DNA from 3 places in the Bradyrhizobium sp. cf659 genome. Region 1 is predicted to be linked to each of the others. Evidence: predicted binding sites of a transcription regulator. Region 1 holds the regulator's gene; each other region holds the start of a gene.
What was found. The regulator LexA, encoded in region 1, represses DNA repair genes until DNA is damaged. The targets are predictions, from matches to a motif close to TGTTCNNNNTGTGTTCNG.
Positions count from the first base shown of each region.

Region 2: BM118_RS22530 (PA0069 family radical SAM protein) is a predicted target of LexA. The motif match lies at 4,210-4,227, and genes of this name have one in related genera.
Region 3: BM118_RS27425 (YifB family Mg chelatase-like AAA ATPase) is a predicted target of LexA. The motif match lies at 3,975-3,992, and genes of this name have one in related genera.

Region 1 covers NZ_FOQJ01000001.1:244,652-251,836, forward strand. The annotation lists gene BM118_RS01190 (ComEC/Rec2 family competence protein) at 1-1,256, shown strand, start outside; gene BM118_RS01195 (GAF domain-containing protein) at 1,266-2,207, opposite strand; gene BM118_RS41055 (hypothetical protein) at 2,427-2,861, opposite strand; gene BM118_RS41060 (hypothetical protein) at 3,055-3,258, opposite strand; gene lexA (transcriptional repressor LexA) at 3,437-4,138, opposite strand; gene BM118_RS01215 (molybdopterin molybdotransferase MoeA) at 4,314-5,525, opposite strand; gene BM118_RS01220 (hypothetical protein) at 5,754-5,960, opposite strand; gene BM118_RS01225 (HAD family hydrolase) at 6,128-6,754, opposite strand; gene BM118_RS01230 (alpha-hydroxy acid oxidase) at 6,769-7,185, opposite strand, start outside.
Region 2 covers NZ_FOQJ01000005.1:101,493-108,677, reverse strand. The annotation lists gene BM118_RS22545 (hypothetical protein) at 1-367, opposite strand, end outside; gene BM118_RS22540 (acetate/propionate family kinase) at 450-1,646, opposite strand; gene BM118_RS22535 (phosphoketolase family protein) at 1,651-4,038, opposite strand; gene BM118_RS22530 (PA0069 family radical SAM protein) at 4,249-5,412, shown strand; gene BM118_RS22525 (VOC family protein) at 5,437-5,892, shown strand; gene BM118_RS22520 (ribonuclease HII) at 5,975-6,835, shown strand; gene BM118_RS22515 (glycosyltransferase family 39 protein) at 7,107-7,185, shown strand, end outside.
Region 3 covers NZ_FOQJ01000008.1:3,125-10,309, forward strand. The annotation lists gene BM118_RS27400 (type II and III secretion system protein family protein) at 1-563, shown strand, start outside; gene BM118_RS27405 (CpaD family pilus assembly protein) at 620-1,354, shown strand; gene BM118_RS27410 (AAA family ATPase) at 1,351-2,640, shown strand; gene BM118_RS27415 (tetratricopeptide repeat protein) at 2,723-3,499, opposite strand; gene BM118_RS27420 (PilZ domain-containing protein) at 3,579-3,824, opposite strand; gene BM118_RS27425 (YifB family Mg chelatase-like AAA ATPase) at 4,050-5,588, shown strand; gene BM118_RS27430 (hypothetical protein) at 5,686-6,153, shown strand; gene BM118_RS27435 (ATP-binding protein) at 6,272-7,185, shown strand, end outside.

The DNA.
Region 1 (7,185 bases):
CGCTGGTTGCCGCCGCGTTCTATCTGCTGCTCTCGGGCGCGGAGGTCGCGACACAACGCTCGTTCTTCATGACCGCCGTGGTGCTGATCGCCGTCATGGTCGACCGCCGCGCCATCACGTTCCGCACCCTGGCGGTGGCGGCGCTGATCGTGCTCGCGGTCGCGCCGGAAGCGCTGGTGCATCCGAGCTTCCAGATGTCGTTTGCGGCAACGCTGGGGCTCGTTGCGCTGGTGCAGATCGGCATGCCGAACCTGTTTGCGTCGCCCGATCATTCGGCGACCGCGCGCATCGCGATGTGGGGCGGCCGCGAGATCGCGATGCTGTTTCTGGCCTCGCTGATCGCGGGGCTTGCGACCACGCCCTATGCCGCCTTCCATTTCCATCGCGTCACGCCCTACGGCGTGCTCGCCAATCTCGGCGCGATGCCGGTGGTCTCTGCGCTGGTGATGCCTGCCGGACTGCTCGGATTGCTCGCGGCGCCGTTCGGGCTCGACGGCGTGTTCTGGTGGCTGATGGGGATCGGCATCGACTGGATGGTCGCGGTCTCGCGCTGGGTGGCGGCACTGCCGGGCGCCGTCGGCCGCATCCCGGCTTTCGGCATCGCGCCGCTGATCGCGGCCAGCCTGGGGATCATCGTGATGGGCCTGCTGCGCACGCCCTTGCGCTGGTCCGGCGCGCTGGTGCTGCTGGTGGCGGTCCTCTGGGGGCTGTCGGGGCGGCAGCCGGATATCCTGATCGCCGGGGACGGCCAGAGCGTCGCGGTCCGGGGCAGGGACGGGCGCCTGCAAATGATCCGGGCCAGCAAGGACGGCTTTCTGCTGAAGGAGTGGCTCGCTGCAGACGCCGATCCGCGCGATGCCGCTAGTCCCTCGCTCGCCGCCGGCGTGTCGTGCGACGAGGCCGGCTGCGTGACACCGCTCGCCGACGGGCGCCTGGTCGCGCTGGCCATGCGCATCGACGCGCTGGCGGATGATTGCAGCCGCGCCGCGCTGGTGGTGACGGCGCGGCCGGCGCCACCGGATTGTGCGGCGATGGTGGTCGACCGGCAGCGTCTCGCCGCGCAAGGTGCGCTCGCGCTGACACGGCGCGGCGACGGCTTTGTGGTTCAGTCGGTGAAAGCGAGAGGCACCGACCGTCCGTGGTCGCCGGCGACCGCCGGCGAGGGCGATTTCGGTACGAGCCTTGCGCCGCAGGCGGCGGCTCCCCGCAGCCGGGACGCGACACCGTCCGAGGCGGACATGCAGGCCGAGGATTGAGCGGACGGGCTACAGGTACCAGGCCAGCACGGCGTCGAGCCCTGTGGCCCCGATCACCGGCAGGGCCACCATCTGGCTCAGTCCAGACGCGCGGGCCTCCGCGGCCGCGGCTGAGCGGTCATGCGCGAGATCGTCGTTGAGTGCGGGCATGCCGGTGGCCCAGGCTCCGCCGATGCTGCCTTCACCCCTGGCGATGGATTTGTCCGCGTAGAGCGCGGCGAGGTCGGTCTGCGCGCTGCAATCGCCGGCGCGAAAGACCAGCGCTGAGCGGGCCTCGTTCGGCACCCAGATCTCGAAGCGCCGCGCAATCGGCGTCGCCTGCGCGGAGAGGAAGGTCAGCACCCAGGTCTGGTCGGTGCCGGTCCGGTAGGGCACGCCGACGCCGAGATTGATTCCGACTTCGGCAGCCTCTTCCCAGCGCAGAAAACTTTTGGCGTTGTGCAGATCCTTGATGATCAGCGGCAGACCCGCTTTCCAGGTGCGTCCGGGCAGGCCGAAGCCGCGGGGAAACCTGGTGTGGCGGGAGTTGAATTCGAACATGTCGGCGGTGCCATAGTAGCCGTCGACGAGCCCCATCTCGTGGGAGATATCGGGATCATTGTGCCAGAGCTCGATCGCGCCGACATGCGCCTCGTCGTCGCCGCAGAACAGCACCATGACGGCCTGCAAGAATTCGCCTGAAAACACCGGCACCGCCACGCCGCAGGTGAGGCCGGCCGCGAGCGCCTGATCGGTCCGCTTGAAATAGGAGTTGGCGAATTTGGTGAGGATCACGGGATGGCCGCTGGCCCAGGCCTTGCCGGGAAGGCCCTCGTCGTATCCGAAGCGCAAGTTCTCGCTCACCGCCTTGAACGCGGACAGCCCTTCGCCATAGAGGCCGCCGCCGAATTCCAGCCGCATGCGCGTCCGGTCGGGCACCCAGAGTTCAACGACGCGAATGAAGGTTTTCATCGACCGTGTCCGCCGCCTCGAGCCAATGACAGCATCGGCGATCTGGCCGCGGAACGGACGTTCAAAATTCAGGCAGGGCCGCGCAAACTTCGTGCGACGGGGAGCCGCGGGGGGCTCGGCAGATTGGATTCTCAGGACGCAAACCATACCGGGTCGCCGGCCACGGCCGGCGATGGCGATTTCAATCCTGGCCCCGACCCGCGAGCCGGGGTTGCTACGTCAGCCGATCGGCAGGCGGGTGACGGTCGGCCGACCATCGGCGGTGACCTGCGGCTTGTGCTCGCGTTCGCCGACGGGCTGGGTCACCGGCAACTGCAGCACGGTCGCGCGCTGGCCTTCGACGAGCTGCGTCACCAGTACGTATTTGCCGTCGGGGAATTCGATCGCGTCGTGATGGCGATCGGGAATGTGCGGATCGATCTTGCCGAACTTGCCGACACGCGAGTTGATGGTGCGCGTCCAGATCCAGCGATTGTCGTAGCGGACGTTGTCGGCGAAGGCGAGCTCCGTCCCCGGCAGCAGGCAGACCGCGACGGACATGTCGGCTTCGGAGGCGAAGCCGCGCGTCGAGGTGCCTCGGAAGGTGGTCGTGACGATCGTCTCGCCGACTTCCGCGGGACGCGTCGCGACGGCATGCAGGCTGTAGTCACACATCGGGTGCTCCTCATTCGAAGATAGCAACCCGCACCTCCTTCGGAGGCACAGGCCTCTATCAGAGTGGAAGCATGTTAGCGTCTTCTCGGTTGTAGGCAAATCTGCGGCTTAGGTCCGCGCGCTGCCATCACAATATCTTTTTCAAATGCACGAGGAACAAAGTCCGCTCTCGTGCATTTGGCGTGCGTCTCCGTCAGCGACCAGCAGGTGCCGACCAGCCCGAATATTGCCAGGCGGGTTGCGACGGCTGCGCGACGGCGTTGCGGGCATTGCGCAATTGCTCGCTCGTCGTCGGCGGCGTTGCCTTGCGGACTTGGTGTGACTGTGCGGCGAAGGCTTGCGACGCCGATGCTGCGATCAGCGTCATCGTGACGGCGCTCAAAACGATCTTGCGCATGATGGTCTCCTCGATTTCCAGCGCCGCGAAGCGATGAGGGCTTCGTGCGGCGTGCCGAGGATGTAGCGCTGGAGAAGGGGCCGGATAATCTGTGCAAAACCAGAAAGACTATCCAGCCGGAGCGGACAATCGTCCGCTCCAATCGTCAACGCGCGGGTCGCCAACCGGCGGGGCGCGCTCAGTACTTGCGGTACAGGCCGATCAGCTTGCCCTGAATCTTCACCCGGTTGGGCGGCAGGATGCGGACCTCATAGGCCGCATTGGCGGGCTCGAGCGCGATCGAGGCACCGCGGCGGCGGAAGCGCTTCAGCGTCGCTTCCTCGTCGTCGATCAGCGCCACCACGATGTCGCCGGTGTCGGCGCTCTCGTTGCGCTGGATCAGCGCCATATCGCCGTCGAGGATGCCGGCTTCGACCATCGAGTCGCCGCGCACTTCGAGCGCGTAGTGCTCGCCCGAACCGAGCATGTCAGGCGGTACGCTGATGGTGTGGCTGCGGGTCTGCAGCGCTTCGATCGGCGTGCCGGCCGCGATGCGGCCCATCACCGGCACCGCGACGGGGCGCTCGCCCTCTTCCACGGACGCGCTGGAGCTCGCTCGCACCTTGCCGAGATTGCCCTCGATGACGCTCGGCGTGAAGCCACGCCGGCTGCCGGCGGCGGCCTGGAGCTCGGGCAGCTTGATCACCTCGATCGCGCGGGCCCGGTTGGGCAGACGCCGGATGAAGCCGCGCTCCTCCAATGCGGTGATCAGGCGATGGATGCCTGACTTCGAGCGCAGGTCGAGCGCGTCCTTCATCTCGTCGAAGGAGGGCGGCACGCCGCTTTCCTTCAAACGCTCGCTGATGAATCGCAGAAGCTCGTATTGTTTGCGCGTTAACATCTCGACCAAATCCCCCGGTTGATGTCGTTCGATTCCGAGACGGTGAATTCAGCGGCGAGCCGCCAGATGCTCGAAACAAATCATGAACGGACACTATATGTTCGATATGTGTTCCGCAACTGCTTAATTTACCGTGAACGCGACAAAGTTCGCGGAACGCGCATGACCAGCGGGTTCAGGCGGGCAGTCGCAGCACCTCGCAAGGCGTGCCGGCCTCGGCCTTGGGTGCGAACGGCGCGCGCACGAGAAGTGCCTGTGCCGCAGCGAGATTCGCAAGCAGTGAGGAATCCTGATGATCGACGGGAAGGGCGACAAGCGTGCCGTCGTCGCGCCGCTCCAGACGTGCGCGCAGATAATCTTCGCGCTGGTCATTGGCACCGAGGTCGCGGCCGAGCACGGCGCGCTCGCGACGATGATGAATCACGGCGCGGCCCGACAGAGCGCGAATCAACGGCACCATGAACAGGAAGGCGCACACATAGGACGACACGGGATTGCCGGGCAGGCCGATCACACCCATCGTTCCTAACCGGCCGTGCATCATCGGCTTGCCCGGCCGCATCGCGATCTTCCAGAACGCCATCGCGATGCCTTCGTCCCTCAGCGCCTGCTGGACCAGATCGTGGTCGCCGACCGAGGCGCCGCCGGTCGTAATCAGGATATCGGCGCCGCTTTCGCGGGCACGGCGGATGCCGGCGGTGGTGGCCTCCAGCGTATCAGCGGCAACACCGAGGTCGACGGTATCTGCGCCCTCCTGGCGGGCGAGCGCGTGCAGGGCGTAGCCGTTGGAATAGACGATCTGGCCGGCACCCGGTGTGGTGCCTGGCATCACCAGCTCGTCGCCGGTGGCGAGGATCGCGACCTTTGGGCGGCGGCGGATGGGGAGGTGCGGGTGATTCATCCCGGCGGCGAGTGCGAGGTCGCGCTCGGTGAGCCGGGTTCCCTTGCGCAGGAGCACGTCGCCCTCGGAGAAGTCGACGCCGGCGGGACGGATGTGCCGCCCCGTGACGGCGGCTTGCTTGATCGTGATGCGCCTGCCGTCGGCGACCGTGTCCTCCTGGATCACGACCGCGTCCGCGCCAGCCGGAACGACGCCGCCGGTGAAGATTCGCATCGCTTCGCCGACGCCGACCGATCCCGCAAACGGCCGGCCCGCCGCGATCTCGCCGATCACGGTGAGCTGTGCGTCGACCTTGGCTGCATCGGCCGCGCGCACGGCGTAGCCGTCCATCGCCGACATCGCCTCCGGCGGCTGCGTACGCCGCGCCGCGACGTCGCGCGCGAGCACCCGGTGGTAGGCCTCGTCGAGTGGAATCATCTCTTCAGGCAACGGCTCCACGCCGGCCAGCACCGCGGCGAGCGCGTCAGAAACCGGCATCAAGGCCACGGGGAAGACTCCTGCAAGGCACGTTCGGGTGAATGAACGGCGAACGTTCTATCCGAGTGCGGGCGCGGAGGCAAAACAGCGACGAGGCAGGATAATTCATCCCGTCGCTCGGCCGCTCTTCTATGGAGAACGCCAAGTGCGGCGCGGCATCATCCGGACGATCGGAAAGACCGGTACGAGTGTGGCCATGGCAAGGACGATAGTGACGAGAGCCACGGCCAGCATCGGTCAACGACCGGACTGCCGGCCCGGACGGGCGTCCGGCGCCACATCGGGAGCTTTGGGGCCTTGATCCTTGTCGGGCAGCGGATCGGCCTGGGATTTCAGGTCGGCGGCCTTGCTGATCAGCTTGGCGGAAAGGTCAGAATCCGACGTCGTTCTGGCGAATTCGAGCAGAAGAGAGGCCTGTTTGGTGAGGTAGGTCTTGCCCAACACGATGATGCGTCCGTCCGTAGAAGTCCCAACGGACTCAAGAGTCCGGAAGCGGGCATTCCGTTCCCGGAACTCTGTATAAAAATATACAAAGTGATTTGTTTCCTCATCCCGGCCCAGATCGGATCCGGGGAACTCCCCGGTTTCACCCGCCGGCCGGTGTCTCTCGATCAGATTCCCAGCGCTTTGAGTGCATCGCCGACGTCGCGGGGCGAGGTCACATGCACCGCGGTCAATCCGCGCGCCCGCGCGCCCTCGACGTTTTCGGCGAGGTCGTCGAAGAACACGATGCGCCTGGCGGGCACGCCGATGGCCGCCACGACATGGTCGAAAGCCGCCGCGTCCGGTTTGCGCAGGCCGATGCTGGACGACAGATACAATTCGCGGAAATGGCCGAGCAGGCCGGCATACTCCTTCGAGAAATGGTCCACATGCGGCCGGTTGGTGTTGGAGAAGGCGTAGAGCGGCATCTGCTTCGCCGCACGCGGCAATAGCTCCGCGATATCAGGCATCTCGCCCGCGAAGATCGCGTTCCAGCCCTCGAGGAATTGCGCATCCGAGATGCCGATCCCGAGCGAGGCGCGCAGCGAGGCGAAATAGTCTTCGTCGCTGATCTTGCCGACCTCGTGCAGCCGATAGGCCTCGCTGTCGCGCACATAGCGGCCAACGATCGCCTCCGGCTTGCAGCCGGCATGTCCCGCCCAGCAGGCGATCGCCTTGGAGAAGTCGATGTCGAGCACGACGCGCCCGAGATCGAACAAAAGCGCATCCGCGCTGCCGGGAGAGAGCGAGGTCATTGCATCCTTTCAGATCAGTATCGGTAAGGTTCGTGGTCGAACAGCGGGAACGCGCTGAACACGCTCGGCGCATTCGTTGCGGTTGCCTGATGCAGGCAGGACTTGTTGACCTCGGCGAACGAGGTGGCGCCCAACAGGCCGAGGCAGCGCAGCACCTCGTCTTCCAGAAGCTCCAGCATCCGCGCCACGCCGGCCTCGCCGGCCGCCGCCAGCGCCCAGCATTGCAACCGGCCGATGCCGACGAGGTCGGCGCCCGCCGCGATCGCCTTGACGATGTCGGTGCCGCGGCCGAAGCCGCCGTCGACCATGATCTTGGCGCGGCCCTTCACGGCCTCGACGATCTCAGGCAGCACATGCATGGCGCCGCGGCCGTGATCGAGCTGGCGGCCGCCATGGTTGGAGACGTAGATCCATTCGACGCCGTGATCGAT
Region 2 (7,185 bases), on a different contig from region 1:
CCGTCAGCCGCGCGTTCGCCTTGTCGCCGTCTGACGCTGCGCCGGCGCTGACGGCGCGGATCATGGCCGCGGCGTCGTCCTGGATCTCCTTCATCAGCTTGGCGAGGTTCGGCGCCGCGAGCCGGGACGGTCCGACCAGATGGGCGCCGCCGATCAGCGTTGCGATCGCGGCCGGTGCAATGCCGGCGGCGTGACTCTCGACCGCAAGCTCGCTGGCGGGGCGATCGGGGTCCTGCGCATGCCGGGCCGCCGCCTGGAGCGCGCTCATCCGCACCTTGATGCGGTCATTGGCGGCAAGCCCTTCCGCCACCAGCGCGGGCAACAGGATGTCGCCCTGTCCGAGTTCTTCGATGATCTGGGTTTTCATGGTCTGTCCGCACAACGATTGATGCCGTCCTTATGCCGCGAAGTTGCGACGGCCTCATTGCGTCAGATCATTCATAAAACCGTCACGCAGCGTGTCGTTCGCGCAGCAGCGCGGCGCAATGGCGCGCGATCGTGATCTCTTCGTTGGTGGGAATGATGAAAATATCCACCGCACTGTCGGCGCTGCCGATCCGTTCGCGCGCCGCGGCGTTCGCCGCTGCATCGATGCGCACGCCGAGCCAGGCGAGGCGCTCGCCGATCGCGCTGCGGATCTCGCCGGCATGCTCGCCGATGCCGCCGGTGAAGACCAGGCAGTCCAGCCCGCCGAGCGTGGTCGCCATCATCGCGATCTCCTGCGCCGCACGGAAGACGAAGAGATCGACCGCCTCCCGCGCTGCAGCCTCGCGGCTTGCGAGCAGCGTGCGCATGTCTGCGGAGAGGCCGGAAACGCCGCGCAGGCCTGACTCGTGATAGAGCAGGTGCTGGACATCCTCGACGGACATCCTCTCGTGCTGTTGCAGATAGAGCAGCACGCCGGGGTCGATCGCGCCGCTTCGCGTGCCCATCACGAGGCCGTCGAGCGGCGTCAGTCCCATCGTGGTGTCGACGCTGCGGCCGTTGCGGAGTGCGCAGAGGCTTGCGCCATTGCCGAGATGCGCGATGACGGTGCGCCTCGCAACGAGCTGCGGCGCGATTCCCGCGAGACGGCCCGCGACATATTCGAACGACAGCCCGTGAAAGCCGTAGCGCCGGATGCCCCGCTGTTCATAGCGCCTCGGAATCGCGAAGCGGCTCGCAGGCGGTGCAAGTCCGTGATGGAAGGCGGTGTCGAAGCAAGCGATCTGGGTCAGCGCGGGACGGATCGCGGAGAGGGTGCGGATTGGCGCGAGGCAGCGCGGCTGGTGCAGCGGGGCCAGCGGCGTCAGCGCCTCCAGCTTCGCGTAGACATTATCGGTCAATTCGACCGGACCTGAATGATCCGGCCCGCCGTGAACGATGCGGTGGCCGGCCGCGCGCAAGCTGTCTTGTCCGAACCGGTCGTCGATGAAGGCGAGCACCTCGGCGAACAGATGACCGCCGTCGGCATCGGTCTCGTCCCGCCGCGTCTCGAACAGATCTTCGCCCGCAGGGCCCTTCACGACGAGCCGTGGCCTGGCCTCGTGCTCGTCGAGCAGGCCCTTGCAGAGCAGCTCAGGCTCGGCCGCCGAGATATCGAACAGGCCGAACTTGATGCTCGACGAGCCCGAGTTGAGGACGAGAACCGCCTCGAACGCCGGCATGGCGTCAGCCCGGCCTGCCCGGCCAGACCCAGTCGCGGATCTCAGGCATGTCCTCGCCGTGCTCGCGCACGTAACGTGAGTGTTCGATCAGCTTGTCGCGGAGTTGCTGCTTCGCCGGCGCGGCCCTGGTCGCAAGTCCCGGCACGCGTTCGATCGCCTCGATCGCGAGGTGGTAGCGGTCGAGCTCGTTGAGCACGACCATGTCGAACGGCGTCGTCGTGGTGCCTTCCTCGGCGAAGCCGCGCACATGCAGGCCGGCATGGTTGGTGCGGTTATAGGTCAGCCGGTGGATCAGATGGGGATAGCCGTGATAGGCGAAGATCACCGGCTTGTCGCGCGTGAACAGGCCGTCGAAGTCGCGGTCGGAAAGTCCGTGCGGGTGCTGGTCCTGCGGCTGCAGCGTCATCAGGTCGACGACGTTGACGACGCGGATCTTCAGATCCGGCAGCGCCTTGCGCAGGAGGTCGACGGCGGCAAGCGTCTCCAATGTCGGCACGTCGCCGGCACAGGCCATCACCAGATCGGGCTCCTCGCCCGCGTCTTCCGTGCCCGCCCAGGCCCAGATGCCGATGCCGGCATCGCAATGCGTGGCGGCGTCCTGCATCGACAGCCATTGCGGCGCCGGCTGCTTGCCGGCGACGATCACGTTGATGCGGTTGTACGTTCGCAGGCAGTGATCGGCGATCCACAGCAGCGTGTTGGCATCCGGCGGGAAGTAGATGCGGACGATGTCGGCCTTCTTGTTGGCGACGAGGTCGACGAAGCCGGGATCCTGGTGGCTGAAGCCGTTATGGTCCTGGCGCCAGACATGCGAGGTCAACAGATAATTGAGCGAGGCGATCGGACGCCGCCACGGCAGGTGCCGCGTCACCTTCAGCCATTTGGCGTGCTGGTTGAACATGGAATCCACGATGTGGATGAAGGCCTCGTAGCAGGAGAAGAAACCATGGCGACCGGTGAGCAGATAGCCTTCGAGCCAGCCCTGGCAGAGATGCTCGCTCAACACCTCCATCACGCGGCCGTCCTGGGCGAGATGGACATCGTAGGATTCGATCGGTTCCATCCAGACCCGTTCGGTCGCCTCGAACACTGCGTCGAGACGATTTGACGCCGTCTCGTCCGGACCCATGATGCGGAAATTGCGCTCTTGCGCATTGAGCCGGATGACGTCGCGCAAGAATTTGCCGAGCTCGCGCGTCGCTTCTCCCGTGACGGCGCCGGGTTGCGGCACGTCGACGGCGAAGCTGCGGAAGTCCGGCAGCTTCAGCTCCTTCTTCAGCACCCCGCCATTGGCATGCGGATTGGCGCCCATGCGGCGAGTGCCCTTGGGCGCCAGCGCCTGGAGCTCGGGGATGAGCGCGCCGCTCGCGTCGAACAGTTTTTCCGGCTCGTAGCTGCGCATCCAGTCTTCGAGCACCTTCAGATGCGCCGGGTTCTCGCGGCAGCTTGCGACCGGCACCTGATGCGCGCGCCAAAAACCTTCGACCTTCTTGCCGTCGACTTCCTTCGGGCCGGTCCAGCCCTTCGGGCTGCGCAGCACGATCATCGGCCAGCGCGGCCGCTCGACGCTCGTACGCCCGTCGCGGGCGTGCTGCTGGATCGAGCGGATGCTGGCGAATGCGACGTCGAGCGCGTCCGCCATGATCCGGTGCATCAATTTGGGATCGTCGCCCTCGACGAACAGCGGCTCATGGCCGAACCCGCGGAACAGATCGCGGATCTCGCTATCAGGCATCCGCCCGAGCACGGTCGGATTGGCAATCTTGTAGCCGTTGAGGTGCAGGATCGGCAGCACCGCGCCGTCATGGGCGGGGTTCAGGAACTTGTTGGAGTGCCAGGAGGCCGCGAGCGGGCCGGTCTCGGCCTCGCCGTCGCCGACGACGCAGGCGACGATCAGGTCGGGATTGTCCAGCGCCGCGCCATAGGCATGCACCAGCGCGTAGCCGAGCTCGCCGCCTTCATGGATCGAGCCCGGCGTCTCCGGCGCGGCGTGGCTCGGAATGCCGCCGGGGAAGGAGAACTGCCTGAACAGCTTGCGCAATCCGTCCTTATCGCGCGCGATGTCGGGATAGATCTCGCTGTAGCTGCCCTCGAGATAGGTGTTGGCGACCATGCCCGGCCCGCCATGACCGGGACCGCAGACATAGAGCACGTTGAGATCAAGCGCGCGGATGACGCGGTTGAGATGGGCGTAGATGAAGTTCAAGCCGGGCGTCGTGCCCCAATGGCCGAGCAAACGCGGCTTGATGTGCTCGGGCCGCAACGGCTCGCGCAGCAGGGGGTTGTCGAGCAGGTAGATCTGCCCGACGGAGAGGTAGTTGGCGGCGCGCCAGTAGCGATCGAGGAGATCGAGGTCACTGCTCGCGGCGGCCGATTGTTGTTGATTTGTCATGTTCCTGCCGACCTTCACCCGGGATCGTCACCAACTGAGTTCCAGCGCGATCGATCCTTGGCGGCATCAAACGAGATGGTGGTGACAGCGGTGTTGCGTGAGGTCAAAGGCGGGCGCCCGAAGTTTGGGCGGCTCTACTGTGCATGGGGTTGTTTTCACGTTTTTCGTTCTTGTTCTTGATTTGTTCTTTCGGCGTGCTATCTTGGCTTCATGAGTCCAGCATCCTCTCATGCTCTCAAGCACCCGCCGGTCACGGCGCCCTCCGAGCCGGCGGGTGCGCCTTCTGATTTCCCCGAGCTCGCTGTCGCCATCGACAAGCAGCGCAGGCGAGGGCGGGGCGCGCAGTCCAACGCCAGCGGCCGCTATGAAGCCGAGGCGCGCGTCGCCTTCGACGACGGCTGGCAGAGCCTGGAAGAGCTGCCGCCATTCAAGACCACGGTCGCGGTCGACACCTCGCGCAAGGTGATCACCCGCAACGATTCCCCCGATATCGGCTTCGACCGCTCGATCAATCCCTATCGCGGCTGCGAGCATGGCTGTGTCTACTGCTTCGCGCGGCCGACCCATGCCTATCTCGGCCTGTCGCCGGGGCTCGACTTCGAGTCAAAACTGTTCGTCAAGCCGGAGGCCCCGGCGCTGCTCGAGAAGGAGCTCGCGGCAACAGGCTATGAGCCACGGATGATCGCGATCGGCACCAACACCGATCCCTATCAGCCGATCGAGCGCGAGCGCAAAATCATGCGCGGCATCCTTGAGGTGCTGGAGCGCGCCGGTCATCCCGTTGGCATCGTCACCAAATCGGCGCTGGTGGCGCGTGACATCGACATTCTCTCGCGCATGGCCAAGCGCAACCTCGCCAAGGTCGCGATCTCGGTGACCTCGCTCGATCCGAAGCTGGCGCGCACCATGGAGCCGCGCGCCTCGACGCCGCCGAAGCGGCTGGAGGCGCTGAAGCAGCTCTCCGACGCCGGCATTCCCACCACCGTGATGGTCGCGCCCGTGATCCCCGCGCTGAACGATTCCGAGATCGAGCGTATTCTCGATGCGGCCGCCCATGCCGGCGTCAAGGAAGCCTCCTACGTGCTGCTGCGGCTGCCGCTGGAGGTGCGCGATCTCTTCCGCGAATGGCTGATGGCGAACTATCCGGACCGCTATCGCCACGTCTTCACCCTGATCCGCGACATGCGCGGCGGGCGCGATTACGACGCGAAATGGGGCGAGCGCATGAAGGGCACCGGCCCGATGGCCTGGACCATCGGCCGCCGCTTCGAGATCGCCTGCGACAGGCTCGGGCTCAACAAGCGTCGCGCAAGATTGACGATGGATCACTTTGCGCGGCCGAAGCGGAACGGCGATCAGCTCAGCCTGTTCTAGGAGCCGGGGCGAACGAGGTGTGTCATGCGTAAGGAACTGCCGCCCCCGGTGCCGCGGCTCACCGTCATCACGCTCGGCGTGAGCGACATCCGCGCCAGCATCGCGTTCTATGATTCCCTTGGCTTTTCGCGCCGGCTGAAGGCGACCGGCGAGGCCGTTGCCTTCTACGATACCGGCGGTCCGGTGCTTGCCCTGTTTCACTGGGATCAGCTCGCGGCCGACGCGGCCTTGCCGGACCAACCGAGGCCGACGACCTTCCGCGGCATCACGCTCGCCTGGAACTGCCGCGCGCGTGAGGAGGTCGATGCGGTGCTGGCTTTCGCCGTCAGCAAGGGAGCAAGCCTGCTGAAGGCTGCGTGCGAGACCGATTACGGCGGCTATTGCGGCTATTTTGCCGATCCCGACGGCCATGTCTGGGAGGCCGTGGTCGCGCCCGGCATCGAGGTCGGCGAGGACCGGCGGGTGCATCTGGCGGAGTAGGGCCGCCGGCCTGAATAACATAACGGGAATTGCGAGGGGTTCCCGGTTGCGCTGGGCAGGCCGCTTGCGCACGATCCCGGCCATGATTCGGGACAAGTCCGCCAAGACGTCGGCCAAAGCTGCGCCCAAGAAGGACGCTGCGAACAAGGCAGCACCTGCAAAGGCTGGAAAGGCCTCGGCAGCCAAGCCTTCGATCGGCAAGGGCACGGGCGCGAAAGGCGTCATCGCCGTCGCACCGCCGAGCTTCCGCCGCGAGCGCGCGCTGATCAAGCGCGGCATCTGGCCGGTCGCGGGCTGCGACGAGGCCGGCCGCGGGCCGCTCGCGGGTCCCGTGGTCGCGGCCGCAGTGATTCTCAACCCCGACCGCATTCCGCGCGGCATCGACGATTCCAAGCGCCTGACGGCGGAGCAGCGCGAGAAGCTGTTCGACAAGATCTGCGCCACAGCGCAGGTCTCGGTCGCGGTCGCCTCGCCCGCGCGGATCGATCGCGACAACATCCTGCGCGCCTCGCTGTGGGCGCTGAAGCGTGCCGTGGTGGCGCTGCCCGAGCAGCCCCGCCACGTCTTCGTCGACGGCCGCGACCGGCTCGATACGGCATGCGACTGCGAGGCCGTGATCGGTGGCGACGGCATCGTCCTGTCGATCGCGGCGGCCTCGATCGTCGCCAAGGTGACGCGCGACCGGCTGATGTGCGCGCTGGCGCAGGACTGCCCGGGCTACGGCTTCGAGCAGCACAAGGGCTACGCCGTCCCCGAGCATCTCGACGCGCTGAACCGCCTCGGCCCCACCGTCCACCACCGCAGCTTCTTCGCCCCGGTCGCCGCCGCCCGCGCCAAGCACATGCCCTGGACGGTGGCGCCGGTGCAGGACTTGTTCTCCGTCACCGAGGTCGAGGTGCAGGTGGAAGCGAGCGTCGAGGTCGACGCGTCGGCAGGCCTCTAGAACCCATCTTTCATCGCAGGCGCTTCGCCTCTCCCCGCGTGCGGGGAGAGGCCGGAATTCAAGCGCAGCTTGAATTCCGGGTGAGGGGGAGCCTCCGCGAGTCCATCTCTCACGATGATTGCGGAGGCAGCCCCTCACCCCGACCCTCTCCCCGTAAGAACGGGGAGAGGGAGACCAGACTCAGTTGCCACGACGCGCAGCGCGCTTTATCAAAACACTCGTGAGCGAATAGGGCCGGCTGGACGGGTTGGCTGCATCTTTCGGGCGTTGCATGCGGTTTACCTCCCTGGTCATCGAGCTCATTCGCGCCCGGCCGCGGCTGATCGTGTGGATCGTCGTGCTGCTCCAGG
Region 3 (7,185 bases), on a different contig from region 1:
CCCACGTCTGTACCACCCAGATCACCTACAAGAAGTTCGGCATCTCCCTGAACTTCACACCGGTCGTGTTGAGCGAGGGACGCATCAGCCTGCGCGTGATGACCGAAGTCTCGGAGCTGTCGAATCAGAACGCCATCTCCGTGACGCAGGCGGTGTCCGCGAGCTCGACGAGCTCGATCACCATCCCCTCGATCCAGACCCGTCGCGCCGAGACCACGCTCGAGATTCCCTCGGGCGGCTCGATGGCGATGGCCGGCCTGATCCAGCAGCAGACCAAGCAGGCGATCAACGGCCTGCCCGGCGTCGACCAGGTGCCGATCATCGGCGCGCTGTTCCGCAGCCAGGACTTCGTCAACAACGAGACCGAGCTGATGGTGATCGTGACGCCCTATGTCGTGCGCGCGGTCGCCCAGAAGGAATTGTCGCGGCCCGACGACGGCTTCGCGCCGGCCTCGGACGCGCAGACGGCGCTGCTCGGCCGCATGAACCGCCTCTATGGCATCGCGCGCCGCGTCGATCCGATCGACGGCGCCCGCGGCGATTTCGGCTTCATCATCGACTGAGACCGACGGACGGCTTGGGGAACGGGGCAAGGATCGGGGCAAGAGGGGATCAAGCGATGACGAAGACCATGACCGATCGACGTCGCGGCTTAAACGTCGCGCTGGCGCTGACGGGGCTCTCCGTCATGCTGGGTGCGTGCAACACCACGGGCGAGATCGTCACCCAGACGGTGCCGACCGATTATCGCCAGCGCCATCCGATCGCGGTGCAGGAAGCCAAGAAGTCGATCGTGATTTTCGTCGGCAAGGCGAGAGGCGGCCTCTCGGCCGCACAGCAATCCGACGTCGCGGGCATCGCCCGGGACTGGGTGCGCGAAGGTACCGGGTCCGTCATCGTCGACGTGCCGATCGACGCCGCGAATTCGCGTGCCGCCGCGGCGACCTATCGGGAAATCCGTTCCGTGCTCGCATCCGGCGGCGTGCCGTCGCGTGCCATCGTCCAGCATCCCTATCGGCCCGAGGATCCCGGACTGCTGCCCACCATCCGCCTCGGCTATTCCCGCATCGCCGCGGTCGCCGGCCCCTGCGGGCTGTGGCCCGAAGACATCGGTCCGTCCATCCTCGATCCCGGCTACAACGAGAACCAGCCGTACTTCAATCTGGGCTGCGCCAGCCAGCGCAATCTCGCGGCGATGATCGACAATCCCGCCGACCTCGAGCAGCCGCGGGCCGAAACGCCGGTCTACACCGCACGTCGCGACATTGCCTTCGAACGCTATCGCAAGGGCACGCCGGTCGCGACTCCCAACCCCGAGGCCGACAAGGCCAAGCTCAGCGATACAGGCAGATGACGAGCGCCAACGACGAAGAAGCGGACCATCCGCGGCACCCCGAGGAGCATATTGCGCCGGTTCCTCGCATTTCCGTGCAAGCCTTTTGCGAGACCGACCAGACGCTCGCCGCAGTGACCGCGGCCGGGCAGGATCGCCGGCTCGCCAAGGCGCATGTCACCGCCAAGGAAGGCGGCCTCGCCGCGGCGATCGAAGTCTATGAATCGATGCCGACGCCGAACGTGATCGTGATCGAATCCGACGGCACGCGCGACATCCTGGAGGGCCTGGACGATCTCGCCGGCGTCTGCGATCCCGGCACCCGCGTGGTCGTGATCGGCAACCCCAACGACACGGCGCCCTATCGCGAGCTGGTGCGCCGCGGCGTCAACGACTATGTGGTCGGACCGGTCGAGACGCTCGACGTGGTCCGTTCGATCTGCAGCCTGTTCTCGGCGTCCGAAGCCATCATCACCGGCCGCGTCATCGCGGTGGTCGGCGCCAAGGGCGGCGTCGGCGCGTCCACCGTCGCGCACAATGTGGCCTGGACCATCGCCCGCGACCTCGCGCTCGATTCCGTCGTGATCGACCTCGACCTCGCCTTCGGCACCGCGAGCCTCGACTACAACCAGGACCCGGTGCAGGGCATCGCCAACGCGGTGCTGTCGCAGGACCGGCCCGACACGGCGCTGATGGAGCGCCTGCTCGCCAAATGCACCGAGCGCCTCAGCCTTTTGGCCGCGCCTGCCACCCTCGACCGGGTCTACGATTTCGGCGCGGAAGCCTTCGACGCGGTGTTCGACACGCTACGCATGACCACGCCCTGCATCGTGCTCGACGTCCCCCATCAATGGTCGGGCTGGACGCGGCGCGCGCTGATCAACGCCGACGACATCGTGATCGTGGCCGAGCCCGATCTCGCGAACTTGCGCAACACCAAGAACATGCTGACCGTGCTGAAGGCGGCGCGGCCGAACGACCGGCCGCCGCTGTACTGCATCAACCAGGTCGGCATGCACAAGCGCGCAGAGATCGACGTCAAGTCGTTCGCCAAGACCATGGAGAGCCAGCCGATCGCGGTGATCCCGTTCGATTCGAAACTGTTCTCCGCCGCGGCCAATAACGGCCAGATGATCGCGGAGGTCTCCAAGAGCCACCGCACCACCGAGCTGTTCCAGAACATGGCGAACCGCCTCGCCGGGCGCGGCGAGGTGAAGAAGCCGAAGCGCTCGCTGCTCGCACCGCTGCTGAAGAAGCTGAAGGGTCGATCGGGCCGCGCATCGGCCCCGCATCGCAAGGCGTCGTAAGCGCCAGAGCGTTTTCGAGCGAAGCGGATACCGGTTCGCGTCAGGAACACGCGTTAAGTCGGGAATCCAGGCCGACGGCGGGCTACTTGCTCGCCCGCTGCTGCTGCTTCTTCGCCAGCAGCTGCCGCAGTGCCGCGATCTTGGCCGCGGCCTGGTCCGGCGGCAAATCTGCCTTCACGAGGATTTCAGCCTCGGCCTCGCGGCCCTGCAATCCCAGCACGAGCGCGAGATTGGCACGGACCCGCGCATCGTTCTGATTGCGCTGATAGGCGCGGCCGAGCACCTGTTCGGCCTTCGGCAAATTGTTTTGCAGCACATAGGACAGGCCGAGATTGGACAAGACCTGCGGCTCGTCGGGCACGATCTTCAGCGCGGTCGCGTAATATTGCTGCGCCTCTTCGTTGCGGCCGAGCTGGTCGAGCGCCGCGCCCTGCGCCGACAGGATACGCCAGTCCGGATCCTCGGGCGAATGCGCGCGGCTCAGAACGTCGAAAGCCTGCTGGAAATTGCCGTTGTCGGCGAGCGCGCGGCCGTAGCCGGCGAGCAGCGCCTTGTTGCTGGGATGGCCGAGCACGGCCTGCTCGAGCACCGCGACCGCCTGGGCGCGCTGCCCGGTCTCGCGCAGCGCCTTGCCGTATTCGAGCGCGATGTTGGGATCGCTGGGCTTGGCGCGATAACGTTCGCGCAATGCGTCCATGTCCGGCTTGGCGTCCGCCTTGCTCGCGGCGTCCGACTTGCCGCCGAGCGCGCCGGTGATGTCCTCGATGCCGGTGGTCTGACAGCCGCCAAGAGCAAGGATCAGAAGCGCGGAGAACAGATATCTCGCCGGGCGAGAGGCAACGGACAAACGCTTGGGCATACTCTGATCACTCGGCGACTGATCAGAGATGCTTACCGATTAACGCTAAATTCCCGTTAAGGAAGTCAGCCCCGCCAGCCTAATCGGTGAACTCGGCACCGAATTCGCAGCCGATGCGCCAGCGCAGCCGGCACTGGCGGGAATAGTCGGGTGCGAAGATGATGGTGAATTGCGGCGGCACTTCCAGAAATTCCGCCACCACTTTCACGCCCCCGTCCGAGATATCCGTGATTGTGCAATCCCGCGGCAGCGAGCCCGCGCCAAAATGGATCTTGGCGAGCCGGCTGCACACCCGACGTTCGCTTCTCCGGCGATTTGCAAGCATTTTGATTGTTCACTTGTTAGATCACGGCCCATCCCGCAGCCCTAGAAGTAGCGGACATTCGTTGGAATGTGCTGAGGACAGCCGTTCGCATTCGAGGCGTAGTGTCCGCGTCCTGGTTACGATTGGTTAGGGCTTCGGCGGCGCCGGATATGTTCCCGTATTGTTCTTGCGGAGGGTGGCCGGCTCTGCTACCCTCGATTGTGCAAGAGGGCAGGCTGGTTCGGCATGGTTCAACGGGTTTCTACCGTCGCCTTTGAGGGGATCGAGGCCCGCGCGGTCGACGTGCAGGTGCAGGTCGCGCCGGGCCTGCCGGCCTTTGCCATCGTCGGCCTGCCGGACAAGGCGGTGTCCGAGGCGCGGGAGCGGGTCCGCTCGGCGCTGATCGCTTCAGGCCTGGCGCTGCCGGCGCGGCGGATCATCGTCAATCTGGCCCCCGCCGACCTGCCCAAGGAAGGCAGCCATTACGACCTGCCGATCGCACTCGGGCTGATGGCGGCGATCGGCGCGATCCCGCCGGATGCGCTGACCGGCTTCACCGTGCTGGGCGAGCTCGGTCTCGACGGCTCGATCGCGCCGGTGGCCGGCGTTCTCCCCGCCGCGATCGGCGCCAATGTGCGCGAGGAAGGCCTGATCTGTCCGGCCGCCTGCGGCTCGGAAGCGGCCTGGGCGAGCCCGGACATCCAGATCATCGCCGCGCAATCGCTGATCCAGATCGCCAACCACTTCAAGGGCACGCAGGTGCTGTCGCGGCCCTCGCCCAGGGTGCATGAGGCCGCCGCCTCGCCGCTCGACCTGCGCGACATCAAGGGCCAGGAAAGCGCCAAGCGGGCGCTGGAGATCGCGGCCGCCGGCGGACATCACCTCTTGATGATCGGCGCGCCCGGCGCCGGCAAATCGATGCTGGCGGCGCGCCTGCCCTCGATCCTGCCGCCGCTCTCGCCGGGCGAGCTGCTCGAGGTCTCGATGATCGCCTCCGTTGCCGGCGAGATCGAGGGCGGCGCGCTGACGTCACGGCGCCCGTTCCGCTCGCCGCATCATTCCGCCAGCATGGCCGCGCTCACCGGCGGCGGCATGCGCGCAAAGCCGGGCGAAATCTCGCTGGCGCATCAGGGCGTGCTGTTCCTCGACGAATTGCCGGAGTTCGATCCGCGCGTTCTGGATTCGCTGCGCCAGCCGCTGGAGAACGGCGAGGTCTCGGTGTCCCGCGCCAATCATCGCGTCACCTACCCTGCCCGCTTCATGCTGGTCGCGGCGATGAATCCCTGCCGCTGCGGCAACGCGTTCGAGCCCGGCTATGCCTGCAAGCGCGGCCGCATCGATCGCTGCACCGGCGACTACCAGGCGCGCATCTCAGGCCCCTTGATGGACCGCATCGACCTGCGCATCGAGGTTCCGGCGGTGACCGCAGCCGACCTGATCCTGCCGCCGCCGGCGGAGGGATCGGCCGAGGTCGCCGCGCGCGTGGCGGCGGCGCGCGACATCCAGCTTGCGCGTTACGCGGCGATCGGCCTGCCGCGGGTCCGCACCAATGCCGAGGCGCCGGCCTCGGTGCTGGAAGACATCGCCAAGCCGGATGCGCAAGGCGCCAAGCTGCTGCGCGACGCCGCCGAAACCATGCGGCTGTCGGCGCGCGGCTATCACCGCGTGCTGCGGGTGGCGCGCACGCTCGCCGACCTCGACAACGCCGACAGGATCGGCCGGCTGCATCTCGCCGAAGCGCTGTCCTACCGCGCACTCGCAGAGGATGTGCGCCAGATGGCGTGATCATTCCGCGCATCAACCCGGCGGTAACGAGTTTCCTTTACGCTCTGCAAACCATAAGGCCCACAAGTTCCCGTACGGGCCTGGCGAGTAGAGTGTCATGTTGCGTTTCAAGATCCTGGCCTCGGTCGTTCCCCTGTTGGCGGCTGCGGTGTTTGCCCGCAGCGAGATCGGATCGGTCTCGCATCCCTGCATCGCGCTGGGCGACACCTCCGTCGAGCTGACATCGCTGTTCTGGACCGCCGGCGTCCATGTCGCCTTCACCGACGATCCGACGCGGGCCACGGTCAGGGTTCAGATCACCGACGATGCGGACGGTGCGGACTTCGCGGTGGTGGACGACGGTCTCGGCTCCGAGCCGGACTCCTGCCAGGCCAATCCGCAGACCCGGCTCATCACGATTGCCGCGCAGCCGGTCGACGGCGGGCCGGTGATCTACCTCTCCACCGACGGCCCGGCCGATTACCGCATCTATGTGCGCTCGAAGACATTCTCGCAGCGCGAGGCGGCGGCGCTGATCGTCGGCGCCCACGACGGTCACCGCCCGTTCCAGGCCGCCTCGCTTTAACACCTCGTCAACCCTGTTTGGAGGCGGCCCCAAAGCCTCAAGCTGTTCGCAAGGTCGGCGGGACATCGTCGCACGCGGCGAGCACAGGGTTTTAAGACAAGAGTCGGGGTCGGTGGCGATGGGTCGGACGTTCCGGATCAAGGTGCGCATGCGCCGCTTCAGGCGGCAGCATCCGAGAATTGCCTTCGCGATCCGCTCCTTCATGATCTTCTCGGCGACCTTCGGCGGCGCTTATGGCTTCGTCTCCGGCAGCCGCTCGGAGAACTCCGGCTACGATCCCAATGCCTTTGCGATCGGCGCGAGCTTCCTGTTCGCGCTCGCCTGCCTTGGCCTGGCGACGCTGAGCATGCGGCTGCGCTTCGTCAACAAGCGGCTGCGCAAGCTTGCCGCCCACAACGAGGCGCTGATCGACCGCAACTGGGAGCTGAAGGAAGCCGAGGAGCGCGCTCGCAGCCTGTTCGAACAGCAGGGCGACCTGATCGTGCTGCGCGACACAAACGGCCGCATCACCTTTGCCAACGACGCCTATTGCGCGCTCGCAGGGCAGGGCCGCGGCGCACTGGTCGGCACGCGCTTTGATTTCGACCTGCTGGAGCAGGGCGATAGTGCCCGTGAAAGCAATGGCACGCGCGTTCACGATCAGAAGATCGCAACCCCGCTCGGCGCGCGCTGGATCGCCTGGCGCGAGGGTTATGTCCGCCTCGACGCCGGCCAGCCGGCCGAGTTGCAGAGTGTGGGACGCGACGTCACCGACCGCACCGAGACCGAGCGCGCGTTGTCCGACGCTCGCGACCAGGCCGATGCAGCCAACCGCGCCAAGTCGCGCTTCCTCGCGATGGCCTCGCATGAGATCCGCACGCCGCTCAACGGCATCATCGGCATGGGCGGCCTCTTGCTCGACACCACGCTGACGCCGGAGCAGGCGACCTACGCGAAGGCCGTGAAAAGCTCAGGCGAAGCGCTGATGGCGCTGATCGAGGAGATGCTGGATTATTCCAAGATCGAGGCCGGCAAGCTCGACCTCGAGCAACG